Regions from separate parts of the Streptomyces sp. NPDC004111 genome, predicted to be linked through region 2. Evidence: riboswitches for the same ligand, from Rfam matches in the RefSeq annotation. Region 2 holds a riboswitch; each other region holds the start of a gene.
The links. A riboswitch is a leader RNA that binds a small molecule or an ion and turns the genes downstream of it on or off. The one in region 2 is predicted to bind cyclic di-AMP.

Region 1 (7,514 bases), on a different contig from region 2:
GCAGCGCCGCCGTCACCAGCAGCCCCCCGGCGAGGGCGGCCACGGTGAGGGCCCGGGAGAGTACGGGCGGAGGTACGGACACGGGGTGGTCCTTTCGCAGACCGGTCGGCCCAGGGCCGTCCGGCACAACTCGGATCGGTACAAAGCGGGAACATCCCAGCACTGCCCGGCCGCCGAGGGGCCGCGCCACTCCCGCACCGGTGCGAAATTCACCTCACGGAATTTACTTCGACCCTTCACCTCGCGAACACACTCGCGGACCTCCGGTCCCCTGCGGCCACTCCCGCCCCGCGGCAGGGCTCCGCCCCCACCGGCACCCCGCATACTGGGCCCGTCGTGGGAAGTCCGGGGCGAGGGAAGGGGAGCGCGGTGGCGCAGCAGGAGCAGGCGGCCGGGGCCGACGGGCGGCAGGACCAGCAGGACAGCGGCGACGGTATCGACGTGCTGGTGATCGGCGGCAGCGGTGTGGACACGGTGGTGCGGGTCGACGCGCTGCCGGTGCCGCTGGCCGACTCCGTCGGGGTGGCGCCGATCCGCGAGTGGCCGGGCCACACCGGCGGCAACGTCGCGCTGGGCTGCCGGGCGCTGGGGCTGGACGTGAAGTTCCTGGACGTCATCGGCGACGACTGGATCGGCGGCCAGGTCAGGGAGCGGATGGCCAAGGGCGGTGTGGACTTCGAACCGCTGGTGTCGGCGGCGGGCACCCGGCGGGCGGTGAACCTGGTGGACCCGACGGGCCGCCGGATGTCGTTCTACGACGCCCGCGACCCCGAGGACCTGCGGATGCCCGGTGACTTCTTCCTGCCGCACCTGCGCCGGGCCCGGCACGTCCACGTGTCGATCATGGGGTTCGCTCGGCACCTGCTGGACGACGTGGTGGAGTCCGGTGTGCCGTTCTCCACCGATCTGCACGACTGGGACGGCCTGGCCGACCACCACCGGGCGTTCGCCCTCCGGGCGGACCTGGTGTTCCTCAGCGCGGCGGGCGCCGGGACGCGGATCGGCGAGGTGATGCGGGAGATCCTGCGCGAGGGCCGGGCCGCGACGGTGGTGGCGACGGCGGGTGCGGGCGGTTCGTACCTGCTGACCCGCGACGGCGGCAGCACCCCGCGCCACGTCCCCGCGACGCCGCCGCCCGCCCCCGTGGTGGACTCCAACGGAGCGGGCGACGCCTATGTCTCCGGGTTCCTGTACGGGCGGCTGGCCGGCCGGAGCCTGGAGGAGTGCGCCGGGCTCGGGGCGCTCGCCGGGGCGTACGCCTGCACCGTGCACGGGAACACCTCCCTGGCCGGCCCGGCGGACCTGGCTCCGGCCCCGCCCGCGGCCTGACGCCCGGACGGAGCCGCACCGGGGCCCGACGGGCCGTCAGAGCGGCAGCAGGTCCGGCCGCTTCGCCTCGACGTGGTCGCCCGAGCTCTCGCCGCGCAGCCTGCGGCCGATCCACGGCACGAGGTGCTCGCGCGCCCACTGGATGTTGTCGCGGCGCGCTTCGAGCGTGCCGCGCGGGGGCAGCGTCGGCCACGCCTCGTCCGGGTCGGCCGGGATCTCCAGGCCGAGCACCTGCCCGGCCCGCAGGGCGACCCGGGTGTGGCCCTCGGGCGAGAGGTGCAGCCGGTCGGAGTCCCAGGCCCGCCGGTCCTGGACGGACTTCAGCGACCACAGGTCGAGCACCGGGCAGTCGTAGCGGTCCGCGATGGACCGCACGTGCGCCGAGTAGGTGGCGACCTTGCCGCGCAGGTGGCGCAGCACCGGGACGCCCCGGGTGTCGAAGCCGGTGGTGACCATGACGGTGCCGACCGCCGAGGTCAGGTCGGCGACCGCCTTCTCGAACCGCTCGGCCACGTCGTCGGGGTCGGTGCCGGGCCGGATGATGTCGTTGCCGCCCGCGCAGAAGCTGACCAGGTCGGGGGCCAGCTCCTTGGCCCGCGGGACCTGGTCCGCCACGATCTGGTCGAGGAGCTTGCCCCGCACGGCGAGGTTCGCGTAACGGAAGGTGTGCTCGGGTACCCGGTCGTCCAGAAGGACGGCCAGTCGGTCGGCCCAGCCGAGGTACGCGCCGTCGGGCCCGGGGTCGCCGACCCCTTCGGTGAAGCTGTCCCCGATCGCCGCGTACGACCCGATGGTGCCTGCGCTGAAGAATCTCGAATCGTCTGCCACGTCGACACATCCTTCACTTTCTCAAGTGACCTACGCCACCGTAGGGAGGGGTTGACGGGGGGTGAGATATGCCACCGGTCAAGATTCATTCAACCCGGAATACGCAGGTCGGGCCTCTCGGGACGCGTCCGCGCCCCCGTACCGGTGCCGGTACGGGGGCGCGGAGGACGGGGCGACGGGCCCGTGCGTCAGAGGGAGACGCCCTTCTGGCGCAGGTAGCTCAGCGGGTCGATGTCGGAGCCGTAGCCGGGGCCGGTGCGGATCTCGAAGTGCAGGTGCGGGCCGGTGGAGTTTCCGGTGGAGCCGGAGTAGCCGATCTGCTGGCCGCCGGTGACGCTCTGGCCGGAGCGGACGTTCAGCGCGGAGAGGTGGGCGTACTGCGAGTAGTGGCCGTCGTTGTGCCGGATGACGACCTCGTTGCCGTACGCGCCGCCCCAGCCGGCCGAGACGACGGTGCCCGCGCCGACGGCCTTGACCGAGGTGCCGGAGGAGGCGCGGAAGTCGACGCCGGTGTGGTAGCCACTGGACCAGCTGCCGCCGGAGGCCCGGTAGGAGGTGGAGACGCCGGAGGAGACGGGGGCGGTGAAGCCGGTGCCCGAGCCGGTGGACCGCTCGCGGGTCTCGCTGCGGCGCTCGGTGCGCTGCTCCTGCTTCCCGGTGCGCTCGCGCTTCTCGGTGCGGTGCCCGGTGCGCTGCTCCTTGCGCTCCTCGGTGCGCTCGACGGCCTTGCGCTCGACGGGCGCGGACTGCTTCCCGGCGGCCGGGGCGGCCTGCGTGGAGGTCTTGGCGCCGGAGGCCTTGGCGCCGATCGAGAGCTTCATACCGGGGTAGATCAGCGACGGGTCGCCGCCGACGACGGACCGGTTGTCCTCGTAGAGCTTCTGCCAGCCGCCGCGCACCTTCTCGGCAGCGGCGATCTTCGACAGGTGGTCGCCGGTCACCACGGAGTACGTACGGGTGGCCGTGCGGTCGGCGTCGGTGCGCGGGGCCGCGGTCTGCTCCGCGGCGCGCTGCTGCGGAATCCGCACCTGCTGGGTCTGCTCGGCCTTCGGCTGGGCCGCGTGGCCGGGAGCGACGGCCGGGGCGGCGGCGGGCTCGGCGGCCTGTGCCCCGGCGGCGCCGATCAGCGGGAGGGCCAGAGCCGCACCGCCCGTACCGGCGGCGACGAAGCCGCGGGTGAGCGAGGAACTGGGCTTCGGGCGGCGGTGCTTACCCTTTGCAGGCATGACGGATTCCTCTCCGGCGCCTGCGAGGTGAGCTGTCGGGTTCGGGCTGGAGATGCCCGGCCGCGCTCTTGTCGAGCGCGGCTTCACCCCTAGCCGTACCGGCGGACTCGCGTCCTCCGGTGCCGGCGTACTACCTGGGTCCCCCGCTCCTGCCACACGAAGAAATATGGGTGCGGATGCCGGGCGGTGGCAGGATTCGGCGGTCCACCCGGATTGACGGTGACCGTAAGCGAGTGCGGACCGCCGGAACAAGCCGTTCCCGTCTTCTCCTTCCCGTGCGCACCTCTTCTCCACGGTTCTGCGGTCGTCCCCCATCGGCCCCGGTGCCCGTTTTCCGTTGCTGGCCTGCCATTTGACGCACCGGCACCAGTTGCCCCGCGGTTCCTATGATTCTGCTCACTCGACACCGGAATTCAGTGCCTACAAATTCCCTACATAGCGACAAATCAACCAATTCGCCGCCACGGCTCCGCCTGCCCCTCGACCCTGGCCCCAAGTGCCGAACAAATCCCCCCGAGTTGCCCCAGGAACCCGTCTCCGACCATGTCGTATCGTCGAAACGCGCCCCTCGTCGGTCACCGCTGGCCGGCGAACGACCCTTGAGGAGCACTCGTGACCCAGCAGGTGCCACAGGTCCCCGCCCCGTCGACGTCCCCCGACGCGGAACCCGAGCTGGCCGGGGTACGGAACTTCCGCGACGTGGGCGGTCTGCCGACCGTGGACGGCCGCCGGACGCGGTACGGGCGGCTCTTCCGCAGTGGTCACCTGGCGCACGCCACCGGGCCCGACACCGCGTTCTTCGACTCGCTCGGCCTGCACACGGTCTTCGACTTCCGCAACGCGGCGGACCAGAAGCTGGAGGGCCCGGACGTCGAGCTGAGCGGCGTACGGAACGTGAACATCCCGCTGAGCGACCCGGCCGACGGCGCCGAGTTCTGGCGGATGGTGCGCGACGGGAACATCGACCAGCTGCGCGAGATCCTCGCCGAGGGCAAGGCCGCCGCCCGGATGACCGCCTCGTACCGGCGGATGATCAAGGAGCGGGCCGCCGAGCACAGCCGGGTGCTGCACGCGCTGGCCGAGGACAGCGTCCCCGCGCTGATGCACTGCGCGGCGGGCAAGGACCGGGCGGGCCTGGCGATAGCCGTGACCCTGCTCGCCGTGGGGGTCGAGCGCGAGGCGATCACCGCCGACTACCTGAAGTCGAACGACCCGCACCGCCGCTACAAGGTGCGCCGCGGCAGTGACTCGCCGGAGGCGATGAACGACGAGGTGATGGGGCTGCTCGCACCGCTCTTCGACGCCCGCGCCGCCTACATAGACGCGGCGTTCGACACCATCGAGGAGACCTGGGGCGACACCGCGACCTACCTCTCCCGGGGGCTGGGGCTCGCGCCCGAAACCCGTGAGGCCCTGCGCGAGCGCCTCACGGCGTAGCCCCGGCAGCGCGGGGTCCGGCGGGGCGGGGTCCGGCGGGGCGGACCCCCGGGAGGGCTCAGCCCTCGCCGCCGAGGGTGAAGAGCAGGTAGATGAAGGCCGCGAAGACGTGGCCGACGGCGACGTAGAGGAAGACCCGCAGGACCAGGCCGCGCGGGGCCCGGTCCTCCACGAAGCCGAGCACTCCGGAGGAGCGGCCCGCGCCGTCGTTCCAGTCGGCCTTCTTGCTGTCCACCTGGCCGGAGTGGGCCATCTCGTCGGCGGCCCTGGCGATCGCGGCCATCGCGGCGTTCTGGGACTCGGTGAGCTCCGCCATCTCATGACTCCTGGGGCAGGCAGAGACCGGCAACGGTGCTCTGCATCAGTGTGTGGACGAAAAGCAGCTCGGCCCCGCCCGGGTTCACCGCGGTGATCCGGTGCGGGGTGAGCGAGTCGAAGTGGGCGCTGTCGCCCGCGTCCAGCAGGTGGACGCTCTCCCCCAGGACCAGCCGCAGCCGCCCTTCGAGGACGTACAGCCACTCCTCGCCGGGGTGCACCCGCACGAGGTCCTGCTGCGCGGCGTGCGGAACGTGGACCCGCAGCGCCTGCATCGCCCGCCCCGAGCCGCCCGCCTGCCGGTAGGTCCAGCCGTCGGCCTCGCGCGCGCTCATGTCGCCGGCCCGCAGCACGGCGTCGCGGTCGCCGGTCCGCTCGCCCAGCACCTCGGAGACGGTCGTACCGTAGATACGGGCCAGGGCCAGCAGCATCGGCAGCGAGGGCTGGCGCTGTCCGGTCTCCAGCCGGGAGAGGTGGGCGGGCGAGAGCCCGGCACGGCCGGCCGCGGCCTCCAGCGTGAAACCGCTGCGGCGGCGGAGTTCTCGCAGGTGGGGGGCGACCGAAGGCAGCTCGCCGGAGTCCTCGGCCGCCTCTTCGAGGCGTGGCGTCATACGTCCATTGAGCCAGACGCGTTGCCTCCGGGGCAAACCACTTGCCCCAGAGGCAAAAACTCCGCGTTCCGGCCCGCTACCGGTTGAGGACCGCCTGCTTCACCAGTGTCCTGCTGAAGTCCCACATCAGTCCCCCGCCGCTGTGTGCGTCGTCCATCACGGCGGTGAAGGCCGCGACGAAGCGCTCGACCTCCTTCTCCCCCACCGTCAGCGGCGGGATCAGCTTGATCACTTCGAGGTGGTCGCCGGAGACCTGGGTGAGGATCCGGTGCTTCTGCAGCAGCGGTACGACGACCATCTGCGCGAAGAGGCCCTTGCGGGCGGCCTGGAGCATCGTCCACCGGCTGCGCAGCTTGAGCGACTGCGGCCGGCCGAACTCGATGCCGATCATGAGCCCGCGCCCGCGCACCTCGTGCAGCAGCTCGTACCGGCCGACCAGCTCGGCCAGGCGGGTCCGCAGCAGGTCTCCGGTGCGCCGGGCGTTCGCGACGACGTTCTCGTCCTCCATGACGGAGAGCACCGCGAGCCCGGCAGCCATGGCCTGGGCGTTGGACCCGAAGCTGGCCGAGTGGACCAGCACCCGGTCCATCGACGAGTACACCTTCTTGAAGATCCAGTCCTTGCCGAGCGTCGCCCCGACCGGTACGTAGCCGCCGGAGAGCGCCTTGGCGACGCACACCAGGTCGGGCTCCACCCCGTCCTCGTGCTGGTAGGCGTAGAAGTCGCCGGTCCGGCCGAGGCCGGTCTGCACCTCGTCGGCGATCAGCAGCGCCTTGTGCCGGTGCAGCAGCTCCTGGGCGGCGCGCAGGAAGCCGGGCGGACTCTCGTGCACCCCCTTGCCCTGGATCGGCTCGACGACGAAACCGGCCACGTCGCCGCGGGCCAGCTCCCGCTCCAGCGCGGCCAGGTCGCCCAGCTCGATCGCGGTGTCGGGCAGCAGCGGGGCGAAGCCGTCGCGGAACCCGCTCTCCCCGTTCACCGAGAGGGATCCGGTGGTCAGCCCGTGGAAGGCGTGCGCGCAGTACAGGACGCGGGGTTTGCCGGTGGCGTACCGGGCGAACTTGAGCGCGGTCTCCACCGCCTCCGTACCGCTGTTGCCGAAGAACACCCGGTCCAGGTGCGGACTGTGCGCGAGGAGCTTCTCGGCGAGGAGACCGGGCAGCGGCTGGCAGTCGAAGCGGGTCAGGTCGGCGAGCGACGCGTCGAGCACGTCGTGCAGCGCCTTGCGGACGACGGGGTGGTGCCGGCCGAGTCCCATCACCCCGAACCCGGCCAGCATGTCGAGGTAGTCGTTGCCCTCGGCGTCCCAGAAGTACGCGCCCTCGGCACGCTCGTAGACCCGGTCGAAGCCGATGGTGTGCAGCATCCGCGGCAGCTGGTGGTTGAGGTACCGGGCGTGCAGCTCGTACCGCTCCCCGCCGCGATCGGCCAGCAGTGCGGCCAGGTCGAAGCCCTTGGGCGCGTCCTTCGTCATCCCTCAGCTCTCCTTCTCGACACTTCGGCCGGGCTCGTACGGGGACAGCGCCGCGCCGATCCGCCCGGCGATCTCCACGGGCGTGAGCCCGATGTCGGCCAGCACCTCGCTGCGCTTGGCGTGCGCGAGGAACTGCTCGGGAATCCCGAACGTGCGCAGCGGCACGTCCACGGCCGCCTCCCGCAGCGCCCGGGAGACGGCCGCCCCCACGCCACCGGCGAGCGAGTTGTCCTCGACGACGGCTACCAGCAAGTGCAGCGCGGCCAGCGGCGGCAGCGCCGGATCGACCGGCTT
Region 2 (7,514 bases):
ACCGGCTCGCAGCAGCACCTCGGGTACGACGCCTACGGCGCACACACCCAGCACCTCCAGGACCAGGGCCACGACGGCACCGGCAGCTGGAGCCGGCTCGGCGGACATCCGACGGGCGCCGACATTCCGGCCCAGACCGCGTACACCGCCGACTCGATGGCCACCGGCCAGTGGGACGCGACCGCCTGGAACCAGGCCGACCAGATCCACCAGGCCCACCAGTCGCCCTTCGAGACCGGCCAGTTCGACGCCGGACAGTTCGGGTACCCGGCCGACGCCTCCTCCGGTCACCAGTGGCAGCCGTACGGCGCGAGCCCCGAGACCGGCAGCTTCGACACCGGCGCCTTCACCTCCGGCTCCTCCTCCTTCGACACCGGGTCCTTCGAGACGACCGGGTCGTACGGAACCGGCAGCTTCGAGACCGGATCCTTCGAGACCGGCAGCTTCGAAGCCGGCGCCTTCGAGACCGCGGCCTTCGACACCTCGTCCTTCGAGCCCTCCGCCTTCGACAGCGGAAACGTTGGGACCGGCGACTTCGACGCCACCGCCTGGAACACCGAGGCCACCGCGACGGAGCCCGAACCCGCCGGCGCGCACGACGAGTTCCCCCACCAGGCCGAGGATTCCGCCGGGAACCCCTTCGACGGCCACCACGACGACGAGGCCGTGCACAGCACCGCCGAGTTCCCCGCTGTCACCCTGGATCCGGACCACGCGCACTCCCCCGGGCACCCCCGCTCCCACGGCGGCGACGGCTCCGGCCCTGGCCCCGAACCGGAACTCGCGGCGGTCGGCCCCCGCGCCGCCCGCCGAGCCCCCGCCAACCGCGGCCGCCGCCGCACCCCCGCCAAGCGCTCGGCCCTCCTCACCGTCGCCGTACCCTCCGCCTGTGTCATGGGCGTCGCAGGAATCGCCGCCGCTTCCGTCGGCGGAGTCGCCGGGGCGGACGAGGCCAAGACGAAGCCGATGCCGATGGCCGCCGCCGACCCGACGACCGTGAAGCCCGTCGCCGTCAACAACAAGCTCGACACCCAGCTCGCCGGCCTGAGCGCCGACGCCCGCGACTTCGGCGACCGCGCCAGCCGTACGCAGGAGCGCATCGACCTCAAGGAACGCCAGGACGCCGAGAAGAAGCGGAAGGCGGAGGAGGCAGCCCGCAAGGAGGCCGCCCGCCCCAAGTACGCGCTCCCGGTCGCGCAGCACGGACTCAGCGCCTACTACGGCCAGGCCGGCGTCAACTGGGCGGCCGTGCACACCGGCATCGACTTCCCCGTCGACTACGGCACGCCCGTGATGGCGGCGACCGACGGCGAGGTCAGCGCCGAGTACAACGTCGCGTACGGAAACATGATGAAGGTCGTCTCGCCGAAGGGCGTCGAGACCTGGTACTGCCACCTCGGCTCCACCAAGGTCCGCTCCGGCTCGGTGAAGGCGGGCGACGTCATCGGCTACTCGGGCAGCTCCGGCAACTCCACCGGACCGCACCTGCACTTCGAGGTCCGGCCCGGCGGCGAGTCCGCCGTCGACCCGCTGGCCTGGTTCCGCAGCCACGGCCTGGACCCGACGTAGGCCGTTCACGAACCGTCGTGACGAGGGGCCCCGCACCTGTTGGTGCGGGGCCCCTCGTCACGAGCGGACCGCTACAGCTTCTCGACCGGCGCGTACCGCAGCAGCAGCTTCTTCGGGCGCTCGTCGCCGAAGTCGATCGTCGCCTGGGCGTCGGACCCCGAGCCGGTCACCGACATCACCGTCCCCAGGCCGAACTGGTCGTGGGTGACCCGGTCGCCGACGGCGAGGCCGATCACCGGCTTGTCGGTGGCGCGCCCGGTCGCGAACCCGGACGGGCCACGACGGTTCTTCTGCGCGTTGAGCGAAGAGGACAGCGAGGACGCCACGCCCGAGCCGCCGCGGCCCGAGCCGGACACCGGACCGGCCGGGATCTGCGCGCCCGTCCGCTTCCAGGTCAGATGCGTCTCGGGGATCTCCTCCAGGAAGCGCGAGGCCGGGTTGTACGACGGCTGGCCCCAGGCGCTGCGCAGGGTGGAGCGGGTGAGGTACAGCCGCTCGCGGGCGCGGGTGATGCCGACGTACGCGAGCCTGCGCTCCTCCTCCAGCTCCTTGACCTGGCCGAGCGCCCGCATGTGCGGGAAGACGCCGTCCTCCATGCCGGTCAGGAAGACCACCGGGAATTCGAGGCCCTTGGCGGTGTGCAGGGTCATCAGGGTGATGACGCCCGAGCCGTCCTCGTCCTCGTCGGGGATCTGGTCGGAGTCGGCGACCAGCGCGACCTTCTCCAGGAACTCGGCGAGGGTGCCACGCGGGGCGGCAGCCCCTGCTGCCTCCGCGTCGCCCTCCTGCTCCTGCTCCTGCTCGAACTCCAGCGCCACGGCGGCGAGTTCCTGGAGGTTCTCGACGCGGGTCTCGTCCTGCGGGTCGGTGGACGCCTGGAGTTCGGCGAGGTACCCGGTGCGCTCCAGCACGGCCTCCAGGACGACGGCCGGTCCGGCGCCGGACTCGACGATCGTCCGCAGATCCTCCATCAGCGTGTTGAAGCGCTTGACGGCGTTGGCCGAGCGGGCGGCCATTCCGTACGCCTCGTCGACGCGGCGCAGGGCCTGCGGGAAGCTGATCCGCTCGCGCAGCGACAGTGCGTCGATCATCGCCTCGGCGCGCTCGCCGATGCCGCGCTTGGGCACGTTGAGGATGCGGCGCAGCGGGACGGTGTCCTCGGGGTTGGACAGCACGCGCAGGTACGCGAGGACGTCGCGGACCTCCTTGCGCTCGTAGAAGCGGACGCCGCCGACGACCTTGTAGGGCAGGCCGACCCGGATGAAGATCTCTTCGAAGACGCGGGACTGGGCGTTGGTGCGGTAGAAGACGGCGACGTCGCCCGCCTTGGCGTCGCCCGCGTCGGTGAGCCGGTCGATCTCCTCGGCGACGAACTGGGCCTCGTCGTGCTCGGTGTCGGCGACGTACCCGGTGATCAGGGAGCCGGCGCCGGCGTCGGTCCACAGGTTCTTCGCGCGGCGGTTCTCGTTGCGCTCGATGACGGCGTTGGCGGCGGTGAGGATCGTCTGGGTGGAGCGGTAGTTCTGCTCCAGCAGGATCGTCGTGGCGTCGGGGTAGTCCTCCTCGAACTGGAGGATGTTGCGGATGGTGGCGCCGCGGAAGGCGTAGATCGACTGGTCGGCGTCACCGACGACGCACAGCTCGCCGGGGGCGCGGCCCTCGCCGGACGGCCCGACCAGCTCCCGGACCAGGGTGTACTGGGCGTGGTTGGTGTCCTGGTACTCGTCGACCATGACGTGCCGGAAACGCATCCGGTAGTGCTCGGCGACGTCCGGGAACGCCTGGAGCAGGTGCACCGTGGTCATGATGATGTCGTCGAAGTCCAGCGCGTTCGCCTCGCGGAGGCGGGACTGGTACATCGCGTACGCCTGGGCGAGGGTCTTCTCGAAGCCGTCGGCGGCCTGGCCGGCGAAGGTCTCCTCGTCCACCAGCTCGTTCTTCAGGTTGGAGATCTTGGCGCTGAAGGACTTGGGCGGGAAGCGCTTGGGGTCCAGGTCCAGGTCGCGGCAGACCAGGGCCATCAGGCGCTTGGAGTCGGCGGCGTCGTAGATCGAGAAGGAGCTGGTGAAGCCCAGCTTCTTGGACTCGCGGCGCAGGATGCGCACGCACGCGCTGTGGAAGGTGGACACCCACATGGCGTTCGCGCGCGGGCCGACCAGGGCCTCGACGCGCTCCTTCATCTCGGCGGCGGCCTTGTTGGTGAAGGTGATGGCGAGGATCTGCCCCGGGTGCACGCCGCGGGCGGCGAGCAGGTGCGCGATGCGGTGGGTCAGCACCCGGGTCTTGCCGGATCCGGCACCGGCCACGATGAGCAGCGGCGACCCGGCGTGCACGACGGCGGCGCGCTGGTTGTCGTTCAGCCCGTCCAGGAGGGCGGCGGCGTCGACCACCGGGCGCGGGGCGCCGTCGCGGTAGTAGGCGTCGCGGGCCACCGGAGGCGCGTCGAAGGCGCCCTCGAAGAGGTCGTGCGGAACCTCCTCCTCGGGGGCACCTTCCTCGGTGTCCTCGGGGGGCGGCGGGGCCGGGTCGTCCTTGGGCTGGAGATCGGCCAGGAAACTGTCGTCAAAGAGGCTGCTCATCGCCTACCGAGTCTAGGCGGCCCCACTGACAGCCGGTCCCGGATTGCGCCACAACCTTCGGTGACCGGGCGGACACAGTCACGGCACCGCATGACGCTGCCACGACAAGGTCACGAAAATGTATCGGGCATATCGAACATCAGGCTTCCCACCCGTCACAGGGATTGGCTACGGTGCTGCGCGAGCGGCCCGTACCCCCCTCGGCGAACCGCGCCGGAAGCGGGCATCTCGCGCCGAATTCGCGCCGCCCGCACGGCGGTTCGGAACCGGGGACCCACGCGCAACACCGGGGTGAATCGGCCCGTACCCCCACGACCTGGGCCGTAGGGCGCCTTCCGTTTCCACTGCCCGAACCCGACAGCTAACCCGGTAGGCGGTCCACGGAAGGAATGCCTGTCTTGGCATCGCATCGCAAGCCGCGCCCCCGCGCCTCGTCGCTGATCCGGTCCTCCGCCCCCGGCATCGGCGTCACGACCGCCGCCCTGGTCACGGTCGGCCTGGTCACCCAGTCCGCGCAGGCCGCTCCGGCCGCGCCGAAGCCGACGGTCGAGGACGTCCAGAAGAAGGTCGACGACCTGTACCGGCAGGCCGGTGCGGAGACGCAGAAGTACAACCAGGCCAAGGAGGCCACCGCGCGCCAGCGCGAGAAGGTCTCCGGGCTGCTCGACGACGTCGCCCGGCGCACCGACAGGCTGAACGAGGCCCGGCGCACGCTCGGCACCTTCGCCGCCTCGCAGTACCGCAGCGGGTCGGTCGGTCCCACCGCCGCGATGCTGCTGGCCAAGGACCCGCAGTCGTACTTCGACTCGCGCCGGCTGATGTCCCGGGCGACCGAGCGGCAGAAGAAGCTGATCGCCGACTACGGCGCGCAGCAGCAGTCGGCGGCGAGGAAGCGGGCCGAGGCGACCGGCGGCCTGGAGAAGCTGACCGCGTCGCAGGCCACCCTGCGCCGGTCCAAGCAGGAGGTGCAGAACAAGCTCGCGCAGGCCCGCGGGCTGCTGTCGCGGCTGACCGCCGAGGAGAAGGCCAGGCTCGCGGAGCTGGAGCGGCAGCGCGAGGCGCAGGCCAAGCGCCGGGCGGACGAGATGGCGCGGCAGCAGGCCGCGGAGGAGGCCCGGCGGGAGAAGGACGAGGCCGCGCGGAAGGCGCGGGAGAAGGAGAAGGAGAAGCAGGACCCGGGCAGCGGTACGGGAACCGGGACCGGCACCGGTTCCGGGACGGGCTCCGGCACCGGTTCCGGGAGCGACAGCGGCTACGCGGCCAAGGCCGCGAAGGTGCTGGCCTTCGCCCGCGCCCAGATCGGCAAGCCGTACGTCTGGGGGGCGACCGGCCCCGCCTCGTACGACTGCTCGGGGCTGACGCAGGCCGCCTGGCGGGAGGCCGGGGTGAAGCTGCCGCGGACCACCTGGGACCAGGTGAAGGTCGGCACTTCGGTCGCCACCAAGGACCTGAAACCCGGTGACCTGGTCTTCTTCTACGACGACATCAGCCACGTCGGCATCTACAAGGGCGACGGCATGATGATCCACGCGCCCAAGCCGGGGGCGAACGTGCGCGAGGAGTCGATCTACTACATGCCGATCTACGGCAGCGTACGGCCGGCCTGAGCCTCCCGGGCCCGGACGGCTCGGGCCCCCGGACCGCCGAGGTCCGCGGGGCGGCTCAGGCCCCCGGGCGGCCCAGGTCAAACGGACGGCCCGCGGCGACCGGGCGGCTCAGGTCCACAGGACGGCGATGAAGATGTTGGCGACCGTCAGTCCGCCGACCGCGCCGAACAGGCCCTTCTCCACCTTCTCCTCGTCGCGCTTGACGTAGACGAGCCCGAGGATCACCACCAGGACCGCCAGCTTGACGCCGATCTTGATGTTGTTGACGGAGTGGTCCTGGGCCTGGTGGATGCCGACCAGGATCATGCCGGTGACCAGCATCGTCAGCGCGCCGTGCAGCATCGCGGGGGTGAAGCGGGCGGTACCGGCGCCCATCGCCTTCATCTGGGTCAGGAAGCCGCCGAGCAGCGCGGCGATGCCGATGATGTGCAGGCCTACGAAGACATGCGTGAGTACGTCCATGTGGCGGAGCCTAGCCAGGCCTTATCAGGCTTCTTCCGGCAGGGCGGGCACTTGTGCCCCCTCGGTCACGGAGAGAGCGGAAGTGTAGATTCCGCCCGCATTCGCCCGATCGCACGCGGACAGCCGTACGCCACTTTCGATCACTAGTGGTCATTCGAAGGCTGCGCCGTGACGCCCAGGTTTAGCGTCCCTCCCCAGGTGGCCGACTCCCCACACCGTCCCGACCCCGGGCCGGTCGTCGGCCGCACCGCCGAGAGAATCCGGCGGCGGCCCCGTATCCCCCCTGGTCGGGGCCGCCGCCGGACGCGTACGGAAGGCTCGTGCGCGACGGACGGACGCACCCGTGGAAGGACGTGAAGGCCCTCGTGGCATCGCACCGGAAGCCCAAGCCGCGCTCACTCACCGGCGGCACCGCTCGTACCGCCCGTACCACCGCGGTCACCCTCGCACTGGCGGGGGCGGCGGGCACCACCGCCCTGGAGGGCACCGCACACGCGGAACCGAACCTCACCCCGGCGCAGATCAAGTCGAAGGTCGACAAGCTCTACCACGACGCCGAGACCGCCACCGAGGCGTACAACGGGGTCAAGGAGAAGTCGGACCGCACGAAGAAGTCCCTGGACTCGCTCCGGGACCAGGCGGCACGCAAGACCGAGCGGCTCAACGCGGCCCGCCGGTCGCTCGGCTCGCTGGCCACCGCGCAGTACCGCACCGGGGGCGTCGAGCCCGCCCTCCAGGTCGCGCTGTCCTCGGACCCCGACCGCTATCTGGAGCGGGCCGCGCTCGCCGGACGCGCCGGGGAGCGGCAGGCGGCCAAGGTGCGGGACGCGCACCGGCAGGTCGTCGAGATCGGCCGGCTGCGGGCCGCCGCGGACCGGCGCTTCACCGAACTCACCGCGGAACAGAGCGAGCTGAAGAAGCAGAAGGCGACGATCCAGCAGAAGATCGCCGGGGCCGAACAGCTGCTGGCACGGCTCGGCGCCGAGGACCGGGCCCGGTACGCCGCCCAGGACGGGCACGGCGAGGCGGGCGGTGAGCGCGCGGACCGCGGGTCCTCGGGGCGTGCCGAGATGCCGCGCGGCGGCACCCGGGCCCCCAACGCCCGCGCCGCGCAGGCCGTCGCGTTCGCCTACGGCGCGCTCGGCAAGCCCTATGTCTGGGGCGCCACCGGCCCCTCCTCCTTCGACTGCTCCGGGCTGACGCAGGCCGCCTGGCGCTCGGCGGGGGTCTCGCTGCCGCGGACCACGTACACCCAGATCAACGCGGGACAGCGGGTCGCGCGTTCCCAGCTCGCGCC
Region 3 (7,514 bases), on a different contig from region 2:
CCGGACGTACGGTCGCGCTCACCGGCGCCGAGCCGCTGTCCTTCCGCGAGCAGCTGGCGATCATCGCGGAGGAGACCGGACGGGAGGTCCGCGTCGAGCACATCGGGCGCGCCGAGGCCGAGGAGCAGATGGGCCGCCACATGCCCGCCCGGATGGTGACCGCGCTGCTCGACATCTGGGCTGCCGCCGAGGGCGGTCCCGCGGAGATCGCCGACACCACCGAGACCCTGCTCGGCCGCCCGGCCAGGACCTTCCGGCAGTGGGCGCGGGAGAACGCGGGGGCCTTCGAGGGACGCTGAGTCCGAGGGGCGCTGAGCGGGTGGGGCGAGGGGGCGGTGCGGGCCGTCCCCGTGGCCGCTCCGCGCGGGTGGCCGCCCCCGTGGTCAAAGCCGCCGCCCGGATGGCGTAGGGTTGTGTTCACCGACGCGGGGTGGAGCAGCTCGGTAGCTCGCTGGGCTCATAACCCAGAGGTCGCAGGTTCAAATCCTGTCCCCGCTACTGAAGACCTGAGGCCCGGAACTCGACAGAGTTCCGGGCCTCAGGCGTGTGCGGACCTACCGGGCCTCGTGCCGGACGCGCACGCGGCCCGTCCCCCACATGGCGGATGCCGATTCGCCCTGCGGCGCGGCTCCGGCAAGCCTGGGTGGGGAGCGGTACCGTCCGCACCCGGTGCGGACCTGGGCAGGAGAGCAGACGGTGGCGGGGTACGAGCGCGGTCGCGACGGGGTCGAGGGCGGGGCCGACCAGGCGGAGAAGGGCCGCAGGAGCAGGCGGTTCGTACGGACGCTGCCCCCTCTCATGATCATCGGTGGGGCCGTCTTCGACGCGTCCTCGCCGCCGAACTTCACCGCCGCCCCGCTGTTCGCCGCGGCTCCGCTGGTCGCCGCCCCCTTCTTCGGTCTCGCCGCCACCGTGCTGACGGCGGTCGCCTCGGTGCTGGCCGTGGTGGGGCTGCGCATCCACGACGACTCGCTGAAGAGGGTGCTGTCGGTGACCGAGCTGGTGACGGTGCTGACCGTCGCCGTGCTGGCCGTCTTCATCAACCGGGTCGTGCGCCGCGGGGACCGGCGGCTCGCCTCGGTGCGGGTCATCGCGGAGGCCGCCCAGCGGGCCGTCGTCCCCACGCCGCCGGAGAGCATCGGCGGACTGCAGATCGCGGCGCGGTACGAGGCGGCGGAGGCGGACGCGTTCATCGGCGGCGACCTCTTCGCGGTGCAGGACACCCCGCACGGGGTGCGGCTGGTCGTGGGGGACGTACGGGGCAAGGGGCTGGAGGCCGTCGAGGCGGTCGCGGTGGTGGTGGGCGCGTTCCGGGAGGCGGCCGAGACGGAGAGCACCCTGGAGGGCGTCGCGCAGCGGCTGGAACGGGCGCTGGCCAGGGAGGGCCGGCGGCGCGAGGGACTGGACGCGATGGAGGGGTTCACGACGGCGGTGCTCGCCGAGATCCCGCGCGCCGGGGGCGTCGTACGGCTGGTGAACCGGGGGCATCCCGAGCCGCTGCTGCTGTACGCGGACGGCGAGCTGGACGTGCTGACGCCGGAGGAGTTCGCGCTGCCGCTGGGGATGGGCGACCTGGGGGACTGGCCGGACCGGGCGCGGGAGGTCCGCTTCCCCGGTGGTTCGACGCTGGTGTTCTACACGGACGGGCTCTCCGAGGCGCGGGACGCGGCGGGTGTCTTCTACGACCCGGCGCTGCGGCTGCACCGGTCGCTGTTCCCCGGCCCCGAGGCCGTGCTGGAGGCGCTGACGAGCGACGTACGGGTGCACACCGGCGGCAAGCAGACGGACGACATGGCGCTGCTCGCGGTGGGGCGGCCGGGCGAGGGGCAGCCCGCCCGGCGGCGGACCGTGGAGATCGTGAAACGGCCCTGAGGGCCGGGTGCGGGACCGCGCGGCCGGCGGGGGCTCGGCGGCGGGCCGGGCACCGCGGCGCGATGGCTACGGGTTGTTACGGGGCGTGCTCGAAGGGGCGCGCTCCGCATAACAATTGACGATCTATCAGTTGTGGAGAGTTTGCGCGCAAGGCAACGCGAGTGACCGAAGGGGCGTCAGGGGGCCGTTGGGTCGCCCTGTTTGATGGCCTTTTGGGGCTGATGTCCTGGCCATCGATGCGCGCTCTGCGTTAACGATCAACAGGAACGGCTTGGAAATCCACTTGTGTGTCTATTAACGTTCGATAACGCAGCGCGGTCGTCCCAGCCGTCGTCAGAGACGGCGCCGTGCGCGTGCGCCGAATTCCGTGAGGAAACCGGGGAACCACCAATTGGGGTGAATCGGGCCGAACCTGGCCCGTAGGAGACCTTCCTGCTCCGAACCCGTCAGCTAACCCGGTAGGCGAGAAGGAAGGAAAGGAGCGCGCCTCCGTGGCGTCCAACAGGCCTGCCCCCGAGTCCCCCGCAGCCCCCGCTTTCTCGTACGGGGCGTACGGCGTCCCGAACGACACCGACGGGACGGAGGGCACCGGCCACGGCTACGGCTACGGCGCCACCGCGACGATGCCGACGGTCCCGGCGCAGCAGCAGCGCGGCGGCTACGAGGGCTTCGTGGAGTTCGACGGTCCGCCCGCCTCCACCGAGGAGTGGAACCCCACCGAGGACTCCGTCGTTCCGGTCCGCGGCAAGCACCGGGTCGCCAAGCAGCGCGGCTCGCTGGCCCGCAGTTCCACCGTGCTGGGCGTCGGTGTGATCGCGGCCGTCGGCGCGGGCGGCATCGCCACCGCGCAGGACAAGCCCGCCGTCTCCATATCGCTGCCGGACCAGATCTCCGATTCCCTCGACTCCCTCGCCGACGCCCTGCCGGACGCCAAGTCCCTGCCGGGTGTCGGCGCTCTGGTTTCCGGCTCCGACGACGAGAAGCCGGGCTCCGGGTCCGGTACCGGGGAGGAGCTGATGGCCGCCCCCGCCCCCGCGGCGGCTCCCGTCGCCGCCACCGACCAGGCCGGGCACGCCGTCGGACAGCAGCCGGGCGCGGGCGACAGCCTGCGCGCCCGCATCCTCCAGCAGGCCGAGCAGCAGCGCTCCGCCGCCGACGCCGCCGTCCGGGAGGCCGCCCGCGCGCAGGCCGTCAAGGACGCCGCAGCCGAGGCGAAGAAGCAGCGCGACGAGGCCCACGCGAAGGCCGAGAAGGCCGCCCGGGAGAAGGCCGAGGCCGAGGAGCGCGCCAAGGCCGCCGCCGCGGCGAAGGCGGAGGCCGAGCGGCTCGCCAAGCTGGCCGCCAGCTACTCGCTGCCCACCTCGGGCTACTACCTCAGCGCCACCTTCGGGCAGTCCGGCTCGATGTGGTCCTCGGGCCACCACACCGGACTCGACTTCGCGGCCGGTGCCGGCACCCCGGTCAAGGCCGTCCACCAGGCGACCGTCAAGTCGGCCAACTACTCCGGCAGCTACGGCTACCGGATCGTCCTCGAACTGCCCGACGGCACCGAGGTCTGGTACTGCCACCTCTCCCAGATGAACGTCTCGCCCGGCGAGAAGGTCTCCACCGCCCAGGTCATCGGCAACGTCGGCGCCACCGGCAACGTGTCCGGCGCGCACCTGCACCTGGAGGTGCACACCCCGGGCGGCGACGGCATCGACCCGGCCGCGTGGCTGCGCGGCAAGGGCCTCACCCTCTGACGCGGCGCTCCACCCCGCTACCCGGTCCCCGCCCCGTGCGGGGACCGCGGTCTGCCGAACTCCGGCAGTCCTGGCGCTCACCCCCCGACGCCAGGGCTGCCGGTTCGCATGTGCGGCCACGCGCCGTGCCACCTGCCGCCGCACGCCCCGGCCACCGGTCCGCGGCCGACGGCCTCAGCGCCTGTACGGGTTGTACGCCGCCGCGTACGCCGGGTGGTACGGCGGCGGCAGCATCCGTATGCGCCCGGTGACCTGGGCCGCGTACACCAGCGCCGGGCTCGCGATCCGCTTGCGCTGCCATAGCCGGTGCAGCAGTTCGCGCTCGCGGGCGGTGAACTCGGCCGCCGCCTCGGAGCAGGCCACGGCGCGCCGGGCCCGGTACCGCAGAAAGGCGAGAGCGGTGGCGGCCCGCTCGTACTCGGCGACCGCGCGGGCGCCGTCCGGGCCGTACGACCGGGCCGCGTACCCCTGGGCCAGCGAGCGGGCCCGCATCGACGACAGGGCCGGCGGTTCGGCCGGCTCCAGCCAGCCCGCGGCGGCGTACGCGGGCAGCTCGGCGCCGAGCAGCCGCAGTTCGCGCTGCCGGGTCCAGATCGACAGCCAGGTCAGGAACGCGAACACCGGCACCATGAACAGCCCGTACACCGCGTAGAAGCCGAACGGGCCGAAGGCCGCCGACCCGTTCCACAGGGCGTGCATGCCCATGGCCAGGAGCAGCCCGAGCAGCGGCAGCGCGACCCGGCGGACCCGCGCCCAGGCACCGGACCTGCCCCGGCGGGCGGGCACGAGCGCCACCAGCCCGAAGCCGATGCCGGTCAGCACGGTGAACAGGGGATGCGCGAACGGCGACATGATCACCCGGACGAAGAAGGTGCCCGCGGTCACCGAGCCCAGACCGGAGAACCCGAACGCCTGGTCCTCGCCGAAGGCGTTGCCCAGATAGAGGATGTTCTCGGTGAAGGCGAAGCCGGTCGCGGTGAAGCCCGCGACCACCACCCCGTCCACGATCCCGGTGAAGTCCCGTCTGCGGAACAGGAAGATCAGCAGGATCGCCACCGCCTTCGCGGACTCCTCGACGACCGGTGCCACGACCGTCGCGCCGAGCGTGTCCGCCCCGTCGGGATCGGCGGTGGCCACGGCTATCCACCGCACGGCGAAGCTGTTGGCGGTGATCGCCACGAGTGCGGCGGCGCAGGAGCCCCAGGTGAAGGCGAAGATCATGTTCCGCCAGGGGCCCGGCTCGACCCGGTCCAGCCAGCGGAACGCCATCACCAGCAGCGGCACCGGGAAGACCGCGAGACCGAGGCCGACCAGGAACCCCCGGGTGCCGGTCTGCTCCCGTACGAGAGCGAGCAGGACCAGCCCCGACAGGGCGAGCAGCAGGATCAGCGTGGTGGCCCGGACCGCCTTGCTGCGCCAGAAGCGGCTGGCGCGCACCCGGTGGGCCAGTCGGCGGCCGGGGAACGAGCGGCGCGGCGCGTCCCCCTGCCAGGGCCCGGGTCCCGGCTGCTGCCAGTGCGCGGGCTCCTCGACGGCGTCGAACCGCGGCCCGGCGTCCCCCGTCGCGGGTTCGGGAACCCGCGCGGGGCCGGGCACCGGCACGGCCGGGTGCGGAGGCTGCGGTTCGTACGTCTCGTACATCCAACGACCCTAACGAGTGCCACCGACAGCCGCGACGCCCTGTGGACAAAGCCTGTGGACAACCGAGGGATCGCGCCGTTGGGCCCGCCGGACGCACGGCGCCGGACCACCGGACGTACGTCGTCCGGGTACGTCGCCCGGTACGTGGGGCGGCGGGCCGGGGCAGGTCAGGCCGGGCGGGCGACCCGGCGGAACAGCAGGTCGTGCACCACGTGCCCCTTGTCCAGGCCCTGGCCCTCGAAGCGGGTCAGCGGCCGGAACGCGGGCCGGGGCGCGTAGCCGCCGCCCTCCACGGTGTTCTCGAAGTCCGGGTGCGCGGTGAGCACTTCGAGCATCTGCTCGGCGTACTCCTCCCAGTCGGTGGCGCAGTGCAGTACGGCGCCGGGCGCGAGCCGGGTCGCGGCCAGCGACAGGAACTCGGCCTGAATCAGCCGCCGCTTGTGGTGGCGGGCCTTGGGCCACGGGTCGGGGAAGTACACCCGCAGTCCGGACAGCGAGTCGGCGGGGAGCATCTCGCGCAGCAGGATGATCGCGTCGCCGTTGGCGACCCGGACGTTGGAGAGCCCGTTGCGCTCGGCGAGACCGAGCAGGTTGCCCTGGCCGGGGGTGTGCACGTCGACGGCGAGGATGCCGGTGTCCGGGTCGTCGGCGGCCATCTGCGCGGTCGCCTCGCCCATCCCGAAGCCGATCTCCAGCACGACCGGCAGCCCGCCGAACATCTCGTCCAGGTCGAGCACGCGCTGTCCGTCGATGTCGATGCCCCGGGTCGGCCACCAGCGCTTCAGCGCCTCCGCCTGCCCGGTGGTGACGCGGCTGCGGCGCGGCTGGAAGCTGCGGATCCGCCGCTCGAAGTGGGAGCCGGCCGGGTCGGGGGAGGGGCCCACCCCCTCGGGGAACATGCGCAGGGCGCGGGCGCGCACATGGGCGGCGGCCCGGTCGGCGGCGTCGCGCGCGGCGAGCTGCGAGGGGCCGGGCTCCTCGGCACCGGCACCGGCGCCGGCACTGGCACCGGCACTGGCACCTGCACCGGCGCTCGGCGCGGTCGGCAGCGCGTCCTGCGGGGCGGCGGGCTGCTCGGGGGTCTGGGACATCGTGGGGTTCTCGCTGTTCTCGGGCACAGTGCTCCGATTCTACGGAGACGGCCGGTGCGGGACGTTCCGGGCGAGGCCCCCCGCGACGGCCCGGCTCCCGCGACAGCCGGGCTCCCGTGATGGCCCTGCTCCCGTGACAGCCCGCCGCCCCGTGACAGCCCGGCCCCGCGACAGCCCGCCCACCGACGGGACCACCCCGCCCACCGCCGGGGCCACCCCGCCCGAGGCCCGTCGCCGTCGCGCCCCCGCGCACGGCCGCCCCGTCGTGCTTCAGCCGCGCGGCGTGGAACCTACCTGTGCTCCCAGCACGCCCAGGACCCGCCGGGCCACCTCGCGCCCGATCGGGAGGGAGGCCGTGGCCGCGGGGGACGGGGCGTTCAGCACGTGCACCGTGCGCGGGGCCTCGCGGATCAGGAAGTCGTCGGCGAGCGTGCCGTCCCTCAGTACCGCCTGCGCCCGCACTCCCGCCGGGGACGGCCGCAGATCGGCCTCGGTCACGGCGGGCAGCAGCCGCCGCACCGCCTCGGTGAACGCCCGCTTGGACAGCGAGCGGTGCAGCTCGCCCGCCCCGTACCGCCAGTGCCTGCGGGCTATCCGCCAGGAGCCGGGCCAGGCCAGCGTGCCCGCCAGGTCCGCCGGGCGCACCGCACCCCAGTCGTACCCCTCGCGGGCCAGCGCGGGCACCGCGTTGGGCCCCACGTGGACCCCGCCGCCCACTCCCCGGGTCAGGTGCACGCCGAGGAACGGGAACGCCGGGTCCGGCACCGGGTACACCAGCCCGCGCACCAGCTCCGGCCGCACCAGGTCGAAGTACTCCCCACGGAACGGCACGATCCGCATCCCCGGCTCGTCGCCCGCCAGCCGCGCCACCCGGTCGCAGTGCAGCCCCGCGCAGTTGACCAGCGCCTTCGCCCGGACCACCGTGCCGTCCGCGGTGCGCACCGCGACCCCGGCCGCGCGGCGGGCGATGGCCGTGACCTCCGCCCCGTACCGCACCTCGGCGCCGGAGGAGTGCGCCAGCGCCCGGGTCACCCGGCCGTAGTCGCACACGCCCGTCGTGCCCACGTGGATCGCCGCGAGGCCGCGCACCTCGGGCTCGTACTCCTGGATCTGGGCGGGGCCCAGCTCCCGCACCGGGATGCCGTTCTGCCGGCCGCGCTGGACGAGG
Region 4 (7,514 bases), on a different contig from region 2:
GGGTCGTACACCGTGTAGCCGGTCTCGCCGGGCTTCACGTAGTGCAGGTGCTCGCGGGAGAGCCGCACGATGTACGCGTCGTCCTGGAGCCTGGCCTTGGCGTCGCGCAGCTGCTCGACCCGGCGCGCCGCCTCGTTCCTGGCGTGCTCCTGGTCGCTGATCTCGGTGCGCTGCGAGAAGTACTGCCGTATCGGGTACGCGAGGGCCACCACCAGCGTGCACATCACCAGCACCAGCAGCGCGGCCCGGCCGGTGAGGCGCGAGCGGCGGGCCTGGCGGCGGGTCTGGGAGCGGTAGACCCGGGCGGCGGTCTGCTCGCCGAGCAGCCGCAGCCTCGTCGTCGTGGAGAACCGGTCCTTGCCTGCCACTGCCGCCTCCCCGAAGTGCCTGCGCGCGCCGAGCGTCCCGAACGCGCCTACGTCCCCGGACACGGTACGGGACCGTGGCCGGGGACGTAGGTACGACTGGCGTGCCGACCGGGGCCGGCGGGCCGGGATCAGCCCTTGCTGTGCTTACTGGTTCGCGGAGCGCTGTGCCTACTGGTTCGCGGAGCGCTGTGCCTACTGGTTCGCGGAGCGCTGTGCCTACTGGTTCGCGGAGCGCTGTGCCTACTGGTTCGCGGAGCGAAACCGCGGGAAGGCGCTGCGGCCCGCGTACACCGCGGCGTCGTCGAGGATCTCCTCGATGCGCAGCAGCTGGTTGTACTTGGCGACGCGGTCCGAGCGGGCCGGGGCGCCGGTCTTGATCTGGCCGCAGTTCACCGCGACGGCGAGGTCGGCGATGGTGACGTCCTCGGTCTCGCCGGAACGGTGGCTCATCATGCACTTGAAGCCGTTGCGCTGGGCCAGCTCGACGGCGTCCAGCGTCTCGGTGAGCGAACCGATCTGGTTCACCTTGACGAGCAGGGCGTTGGCCGAGCCCTCCTCGATGCCGCGGGCCAGGCGCTCCGGGTTGGTGACGAAGAGGTCGTCGCCGACGATCTGGACCTTGGCGCCCAGCTTGTCGGTGATGACCTTCCAGCCGGCCCAGTCGTCCTCGTACAGCGGGTCCTCGATGGAGACCAGCGGGTACGCGGAGACGAGCTCCTCGTAGTACTCGGTCATCTCGGCGGCCGAGCGGGACTTGCCCTCGAACTCGTACTTGCCGTCCTTGTAGAACTCGGACGCGGCGACGTCGAGCGCGAGCGCGATCTGCTCGCCGGGCACGTAACCGGCCTGCTTGATGGCCTCGACGATGAGGTCGAGCGCGGCGCGGTTGGACTCCAGGTTCGGCGCGAAGCCGCCCTCGTCGCCCAGGCCCGTGGACAGGCCCTTGGTGTGCAGGACCTTCTTGAGGGTGTGGTAGACCTCGGCGCCCCAGCGAAGGGCCTCGGAGAAGGACTCCGCGCCGATCGGGGCGATCATGAACTCCTGGATGTCGACGTTGGAGTCGGCGTGCGACCCACCGTTGAGGATGTTCATCATCGGGACGGGCAGCAGGTGCGCGTTCGGACCGCCGAGGTAGCGGAACAGCGGCAGGTCGCTGGCCTCGGAGGCGGCGTGCGCGACGGCGAGCGAGACGCCCAGGATCGCGTTGGCGCCCAGCGAGCCCTTGTTCTCGGTGGCGTCGAGGTCGAACATCGCCTGGTCGATCAGGCGCTGCTCGGTCGCGTCGTAGCCGACGAGCTCCGGGCCGATCTGCTCGATGACGGCGAGGACGGCCTTCTCGACACCCTTGCCGAGGTAGCGGTTCGGGTCACCGTCGCGGAGCTCGATGGCCTCGAAGGCACCGGTCGAGGCGCCGGACGGAACAGCAGCACGACCCGTGCTGCCGTCGTCGAGGCCGACCTCGACCTCGACCGTGGGGTTGCCTCGGGAGTCCAGGATTTCCCGGGCTACGACGACGTCGATGGACGGCACGAGCATCTCCTTATGGAATGTGACGCTAGGGGTGCAGGGTCACTTTTGCCTTGCGACAAGAGCCTAACCGGCCCACGGGCATCGGCCAGCCGATCGACCGCCCGCTGGGACGAAAAGATGCCCGAATGCCTGTATTACAGGACGAAAGACCCTCACGGAGCGACGGAACGTTACGCCGCGGTTCACTCTGTGTGCATACGCAAAAGACCCCGGCCGGGCGCATACGGGGGGAAGTCGCGCCAGACCGGGGTCCCGGCAGGGGGGCGGCGGGGGTGGGCCACCGCCCCCGTGCGGGGTCAGCTCAGGTGGAGCTGCTGACCCGGGAAGATGAGGTCGGCATCGGTGACGACTCCCTCATTCAGGTCCATGATGTGCTGCCAGCCGCCCTTGACCTTGTGGGCCTCGGCGATCTTGGCGAGGGTGTCGCCGGACTTGACCTTGTACTCGCCGTCACCCTTCTTGATCGGGGCGGCGGCCTTCGGGGCGGCCTTGGGGGCCGCCTTCGGCGCGGACCGCTCGGCCTTCGGGGCCTGACGGGCCTCGCTGCGGGACGCGGCGGGGGCCTCGGAGCGCTGCTGCTTCTGCTGCTTCGGGGCGGACTTCGCACCGGTGCCCACGCCCGGGTCGACACCGTCGTTGCTCAGGTTGCCGGCACCGGCGCAGGCCCAGGCACCCGGACCCTGCATGTCGAGCAGCCGCTCGGCGGTGGCTATCTGCTGGCCCTTGGAGGCCTGGTCGGCGCGCGGGGCGTACTGGGTGCCGCCCGCGGCGGCCCAGGAGGACTGCGAGAACTGCAGACCGCCGTAGTAGCCGTTGCCGGTGTTGATGGACCAGTTGCCGCCGGACTCGCACTGGGCGACGGCGTCCCAGGTGTCGACGGAGGCGGCGGAGGCCGAGGTGGCCCCCATCAGCGGGGCGGCGACCGCGACACCGGCGACGCCGGCGTAGGCGGCGACGCGAGTGGCCTTGGACGGACGGCGGTGCTTGCCCTTGCTGAAAAGCGACATGGATGTCTCCTCACCGACGCCTTCGAGGTGAGCTGTCGGGTTCGGGCTGTGAGTTCGCCCGGCCGCCCTTCCGGTCCGCATCCCTGAAGGCTGCGTTCCGCTCGGCGACTTCACCCCAAGCCGTTTCCGTACGTCTCTCAACGTCCGGGCCCGGCACTTACCTTGGGTCCCCCGCTCCTGCCTACGGCGCTGTACGCGACGACTGCTCCCGGGACCCGCCGGCAGGATTCGGCGTGACGGGCTCCGGTGCTCACCGGTGGCGAGCGAGGACGACCGTAAACACAGGAGTCCCCGATGTTCAAAGAGGAACATCGGGGACATCTCACCCCTCCTTGCCCTTCCGGAACCCTCGTTTACGCAGGTCAGAAGGGGCGCAGGAGGAGCTGCCGGAAGGGACACGCCAGTTGGGGCGAAGAGACTCATGTCTCACTCGCGCAGAACCGGACATTCACTCCCTAACTGCCCGTGAAATGTGATGGTTTCCCGGTTATTTCTCGCCCAGTTCGAGGTGCTGGCCAGGGCGGATGAGGTCCGGGTCGTCACCGAGGGAGGTCTTGTTCGCCTCGTAGAGCGCCGGCCACCCGCCGGGCAGCTTCGCCTCGTCGGCGATGTGCCAGAGGTTGTCCCCGGGACGCACGGTGTACGTGTCGTCCGCGGCGGGCCCGTCGGGCGACTTGCCGCCCCCGCGGGAGGCATGCCGGCCGGACTCGCGCTCATCGGCCGCGGGCGGGACCGTCGGATCGGCCGACGGGTCGGTGACGGGGCCCGTGGAGGGGTCCTGCGAACCGTCCGCACCGGGAAGGGAGTTCTCCGGGGCGGGGGTGCCGCGGTGCTTGCCGCCGCCCGGAGTGGTGGTACCGGGCGTCGTCGCCCCAGGAGCGGGCCGCTCGGCCGTCGGGTCCGCGCCCGGGTCCGCACTCGGATCGGCGCTCGGGTCCGTACCGGGGACGGTCGGCTTCGCGCCGGGACCGGTGCTCGGGCCCGTGCTCGGGCCGACGCTGGTGCCGGGGGTCGGCTGGGCCGGGTCGGTGCTGCTGCCCGGCACCTGGCCCCCGGTGGAGCCGGACGGCGTCCCTGACTCCGGCCCGCTGTCCGGGATGTCCCGGTCCGTCTGGGAATCCGGCGTGTCGGGCTGCACGGAGCCGGCCGGCGGCTTCGGCTGCGCGGGCGTGTCCGTACCGGGGTCGGCCGCGTCCACTCCCCCGGAGCCCGCACCGCTCCCGGAACCGCCGCCCGGGGCGAGCCCGGATATGACCGCACAGCTCGGCCAGGCCTGCGGCCCCTCGGCCGCGAGCACCTTGTTCGCGATCCGGATCTGCTGGGAACGGCTCGCGAGGTCGGGGCGCTCCGCGTAGTCCGCGCCCCCGTACTGGTCCCACTTCTCCTGCGAGAACTGGAGCCCGCCGTAGAACCCGTTGCCCAGGTCGGCACTCCACATGCCGCCGCTCTCGCACTCGGCGACCCGGTCCCACGTACCCGCCTCCGCCGCTCCGGCGCTGGTCGCGCCGAGCAGCGGAATCGCGATGGCGGACCCGGTCACCCCGGCCGCGACGATGAGAGCGGGTGCCTGACGCGGACGACGGTGCCGACCGTTCCCGGAACGCATGTGGTTGCCTTTCAGCTGACGACGACTCGGCTTCCGACCACCACTGCCGAGTCGCCCGTGAACGTAGCCGTACTCGAACACCCGTCACAAGTCGATGCAGTGCAGATCACGCGAAGGTCACAGTGCTGAGGAAGCGTCAGTTCCGGTGCGCTCCGGCCCGTCGCCGAACTCGACCGGGAGCGTGCGCAGTCCGCGCATGATGAGGCCCCCGCGCCAGCGCAAATCGTCAGGTTCCGCCGCGAGTCGCAGGTCAGGACAGCGGGTCAGCAGGGTCGCGAGTGCTGTCTGGGCTTCGAGTCTGGCGAGTGGTGCACCGAGGCAGTAGTGGATGCCGTGGCCGTAGCCGAGGTGCTGGTTGTCCCGACGGCCGAGATCGAGGTTGTCCGGATCCTGGAACCGCTCCGGGTCCCGGTCGGCCGCCGCGAGGACCACGAGCACCGGGTCGCCGCTCTCGATGCGCTGCCCGCCGAGCGTCAGCTCCTGGGTCGCGTACCGCCAGGTGGCCAGCTCCACCGGGCCGTCGTAGCGCAGCAGTTCCTCGACTCCGGTGGCGAGCAGTTCCCTGTCGCCCGCGGCCAGTGCCTCCTGCAGACGCGCGCGCTGCACCGGGTTGCGCAGCAGTGCGTACGTCCCGTTGCCGATGAGATTGATGGTGGTCTCGAAGCCGGCGAAAAGAATGATGAACGCCATGGCGGCGGCCTCGTTCTCCGTCAGGTGCTCGCCGTGGTCGCTGGCCCGGATGAGGTTGGAGATGAGGTCGTCGCCGAGGTCCTCGCGCTTGCGGTGGATCAGCTCGACGAGGTACGCCCGGATCTTCTTGACCGACCGCGCCACTCCGCCGCGCGGCCCGCCGCCGTGCCGGATCATCATGCCCGCCCAGTCCCGGAAGTCGTCCTGGTCCTCGCGCGGAACGCCGAGCAGGTCGCAGATCGCGTAGATGGGCAGCGGGAACGCGAACTCGTGGATGAGGTCGGCGCTCCCCTTCTCCTGGAAGCCGTCGATGAGCCGGTCGGTCAGCTCCTGCACCCGGGGCGCGAATTCGGCGACGGTGCGCGGCGTGAACGCCTTGGACACCAGCCGCCGCAGCCGGGTGTGGTCCGGCGGGTCGATGTTCAGCAGATGCGTCATCAGGTCGGCACTGCGCTCGCCGGGGATCCCGGTCTTCCCCTTGGCGTGCGCCGACTCCGCGTGGTGCACCGGGTTCTTGCTGAGCCGCTGGTCCGCGAGCGCCTGCCGGGCATCCGCGTACCGCGTCACCAGCCAGGCCTCGACCCCGCTGGGCAACCGGGTGCGGTGCACCGGCGAGTGCTCCCGGAGCCAGGCGTAGGCGGGGTAGGGATCGGTGGCGAACTCCCAGGTGAAGAGTTCGGGCGCGGGATCGGGGACGGGGCCTGCGGGGGGTGCTGTGCTCACTCCTCGACGTTAGCCTGCGCCCCCTCGCCCCGGGTTGCCGAGGTCGTGGGGGGACGTGGGGTCGTGGTCCCGGCGTTCGAGTGTTTCGTTGAGCAGTCTGATCTCCTCGTCGGTGCGGCCGGCGCCCACTCTCATGCGGGCCAGCAGGAGTGCCGCGTCGCTGTCGCCGGCGTCGGCCGCGACGCCGAGCCAGTGTTCGGCGCGGCGCTGGAGGACGCGGCCGAGCAGGCGGGCGGATTCCTTGTGGCCCGCTTCCACGGCGGCCTCCAGGCAGGTGATCGCCTCCGTCCACCGGTGCTGGATGAGCATCAGGTCGCCGAGTGCCGCCGCGGCCTCGGCGTTTCCCGCGTCGGCAGCCCTGCGGTACCAGTGGGCGGCCTCCGTCCGGTCGTCCAGCAGGGCGCCCAGCTTGACCATGCTGTGCACGTCCCCCGCTCCCGCCCTCGGGCGCAGCACCGCGCAGTACCGGCCCACCAGGGCGTCCATGTCGACGCCGTCCTCCCAGGTCGCCTCCTCGATGGTGCGCAGCCACAGGTCGTCGGGGGCGGCGGGGAGATCGGTGGTCAGGGCGCCGTGGACCCGCCAGGTGCCGCGCTCGGTGCCCGGTACGAGCAGGCTCAGGCCGGCCACCCCGAAGGAGAAGCGGGTGGCCCAGTGGCGGGCTTCGTCGAAGGTCTCCTGGGGTGCCGGGCGGGGGCCGGTGGCGGGCCCGGGTTCGTCGTCGTGGCGTTCGTGCAGGCGCTTGAGGAGGTCCTCGGAGACCGCCTCGCGCACTCCGCAGCGGGCGAGGTCGACGGCGGTGCGCACCAGGCGGTGGCCGCGCGGGTGCGCGGTGCGGGTGCCGGGGTCGTTCAGTTCGTCGCGCAGGTGGTGGCCGAGGGCCAGGTACGCGGCGGCTCCCTCGTGTCCGGAGAGGTCGGCGGCCTCGAACAGGCGCGGGTCGTGGGTCCGCCGCATCCGGTGGTGCTCGGCGGTGCTCCACCGGTGCGGGACCCGCACCGTGTCGGCCGTCGCGACCAGGCGGTCGGTGCGCAGTTCGCGGTACTCGGCGGCGGTCATGGTGGCGAGGACCACGACGCCCTGGGCGTGGAGGCGGCCGAGCAGGGCGGCGTCCAGGCCGCGCCTGCCGTCGCGCCGGCCGAGGGGGTCGTAGTGGTCGTGGAGCGCGTCGAGCCACAGGACGTACCGGCCGCTCCCGTCGCCGGTGGCCGCCGCGCGGTGCGTGCGGTAGACGCCCGGTTCGTCGGCGAGGAGTGCGGGCAGGGCGCGCAGGTCGGTGCCGGGGCCGGGGGTGTACAGCCGGCGTCCGTCCAGCCGGGTCACCGCGTTCCAGACGGTGTGCGACGTGCCGGAGAGCGGGTCGGCGAGGAGCAGGACGAAGCCGGGGTGCGCCAGCCGGTCGGCGAGTTCGGCGTCGTGGTCGCGTGCGACGTACGCCGGTACGACGGGCAGTCCGGCGACGCGGCGGCCGGGCCGTACGCCGAACTCGGCCGGGCCGACCTCGCGCACCGGTCGCCAGTCGTGCGCGGCGGGCGGTGAACCGCCGTAGTGGTTCGTGGTGTTGGTGGTGTTCTGGAAGCCGATCATGTC

Region 1: it holds a riboswitch for cyclic di-AMP, as region 2 does, so the genes downstream of both, ACFYVL_RS05435 (peptidoglycan DD-metalloendopeptidase family protein) here and ACFYVL_RS28720 (NlpC/P60 family protein) in region 2, are expected to answer to the same signal.
Region 3: it holds a riboswitch for cyclic di-AMP, as region 2 does, so the genes downstream of both, ACFYVL_RS34865 (M23 family metallopeptidase) here and ACFYVL_RS28720 (NlpC/P60 family protein) in region 2, are expected to answer to the same signal.
Region 4: it holds a riboswitch for cyclic di-AMP, as region 2 does, so the genes downstream of both, ACFYVL_RS11605 (transglycosylase family protein) here and ACFYVL_RS28720 (NlpC/P60 family protein) in region 2, are expected to answer to the same signal.

Annotation. Positions count from the first base shown of each region.
Region 1 is NZ_JBIAMU010000002.1:215,786-223,299, forward strand. It holds gene ACFYVL_RS05420 (SIMPL domain-containing protein) at 1-82, opposite strand, end outside; gene ACFYVL_RS05425 (carbohydrate kinase family protein) at 445-1,329, shown strand; gene ACFYVL_RS05430 (SGNH/GDSL hydrolase family protein) at 1,366-2,157, opposite strand; gene ACFYVL_RS05435 (peptidoglycan DD-metalloendopeptidase family protein) at 2,346-3,383, opposite strand; cyclic di-AMP (ydaO/yuaA leader) riboswitch at 3,388-3,595, opposite strand; gene ACFYVL_RS05440 (tyrosine-protein phosphatase) at 3,996-4,820, shown strand; gene ACFYVL_RS05445 (DUF6126 family protein) at 4,879-5,136, opposite strand; gene ACFYVL_RS05450 (helix-turn-helix domain-containing protein) at 5,138-5,746, opposite strand; gene ACFYVL_RS05455 (aspartate aminotransferase family protein) at 5,823-7,220, opposite strand; gene dxs (1-deoxy-D-xylulose-5-phosphate synthase) at 7,224-7,514, opposite strand, start outside.
Region 2 is NZ_JBIAMU010000016.1:31,037-38,550, forward strand. It holds gene ACFYVL_RS28710 (M23 family metallopeptidase) at 1-1,569, shown strand, start outside; gene pcrA (DNA helicase PcrA) at 1,641-4,148, opposite strand; cyclic di-AMP (ydaO/yuaA leader) riboswitch at 4,370-4,540, shown strand; gene ACFYVL_RS28720 (NlpC/P60 family protein) at 4,538-5,755, shown strand; gene ACFYVL_RS28725 (hypothetical protein) at 5,864-6,217, opposite strand; gene ACFYVL_RS28730 (NlpC/P60 family protein) at 6,583-7,514, shown strand, end outside.
Region 3 is NZ_JBIAMU010000022.1:13,907-21,420, reverse strand. It holds gene ACFYVL_RS34880 (NAD(P)H-binding protein) at 1-299, shown strand, start outside; tRNA gene ACFYVL_RS34875 (tRNA-Met) at 425-498, shown strand; gene ACFYVL_RS34870 (PP2C family protein-serine/threonine phosphatase) at 670-1,872, shown strand; cyclic di-AMP (ydaO/yuaA leader) riboswitch at 2,219-2,352, shown strand; gene ACFYVL_RS34865 (M23 family metallopeptidase) at 2,364-3,614, shown strand; gene ACFYVL_RS34860 (PrsW family glutamic-type intramembrane protease) at 3,789-5,255, opposite strand; gene trmB (tRNA (guanosine(46)-N7)-methyltransferase TrmB) at 5,423-6,346, opposite strand; gene lhgO (L-2-hydroxyglutarate oxidase) at 6,617-7,514, opposite strand, start outside.
Region 4 is NZ_JBIAMU010000004.1:427,577-435,090, reverse strand. It holds gene ACFYVL_RS11615 (septum formation initiator family protein) at 1-368, opposite strand, end outside; gene eno (phosphopyruvate hydratase) at 609-1,904, opposite strand; gene ACFYVL_RS11605 (transglycosylase family protein) at 2,195-2,905, opposite strand; cyclic di-AMP (ydaO/yuaA leader) riboswitch at 2,908-3,104, opposite strand; gene ACFYVL_RS11600 (transglycosylase family protein) at 3,393-4,511, opposite strand; gene ACFYVL_RS11595 (cytochrome P450) at 4,629-5,924, opposite strand; gene ACFYVL_RS11590 (hypothetical protein) at 5,934-7,514, opposite strand, start outside.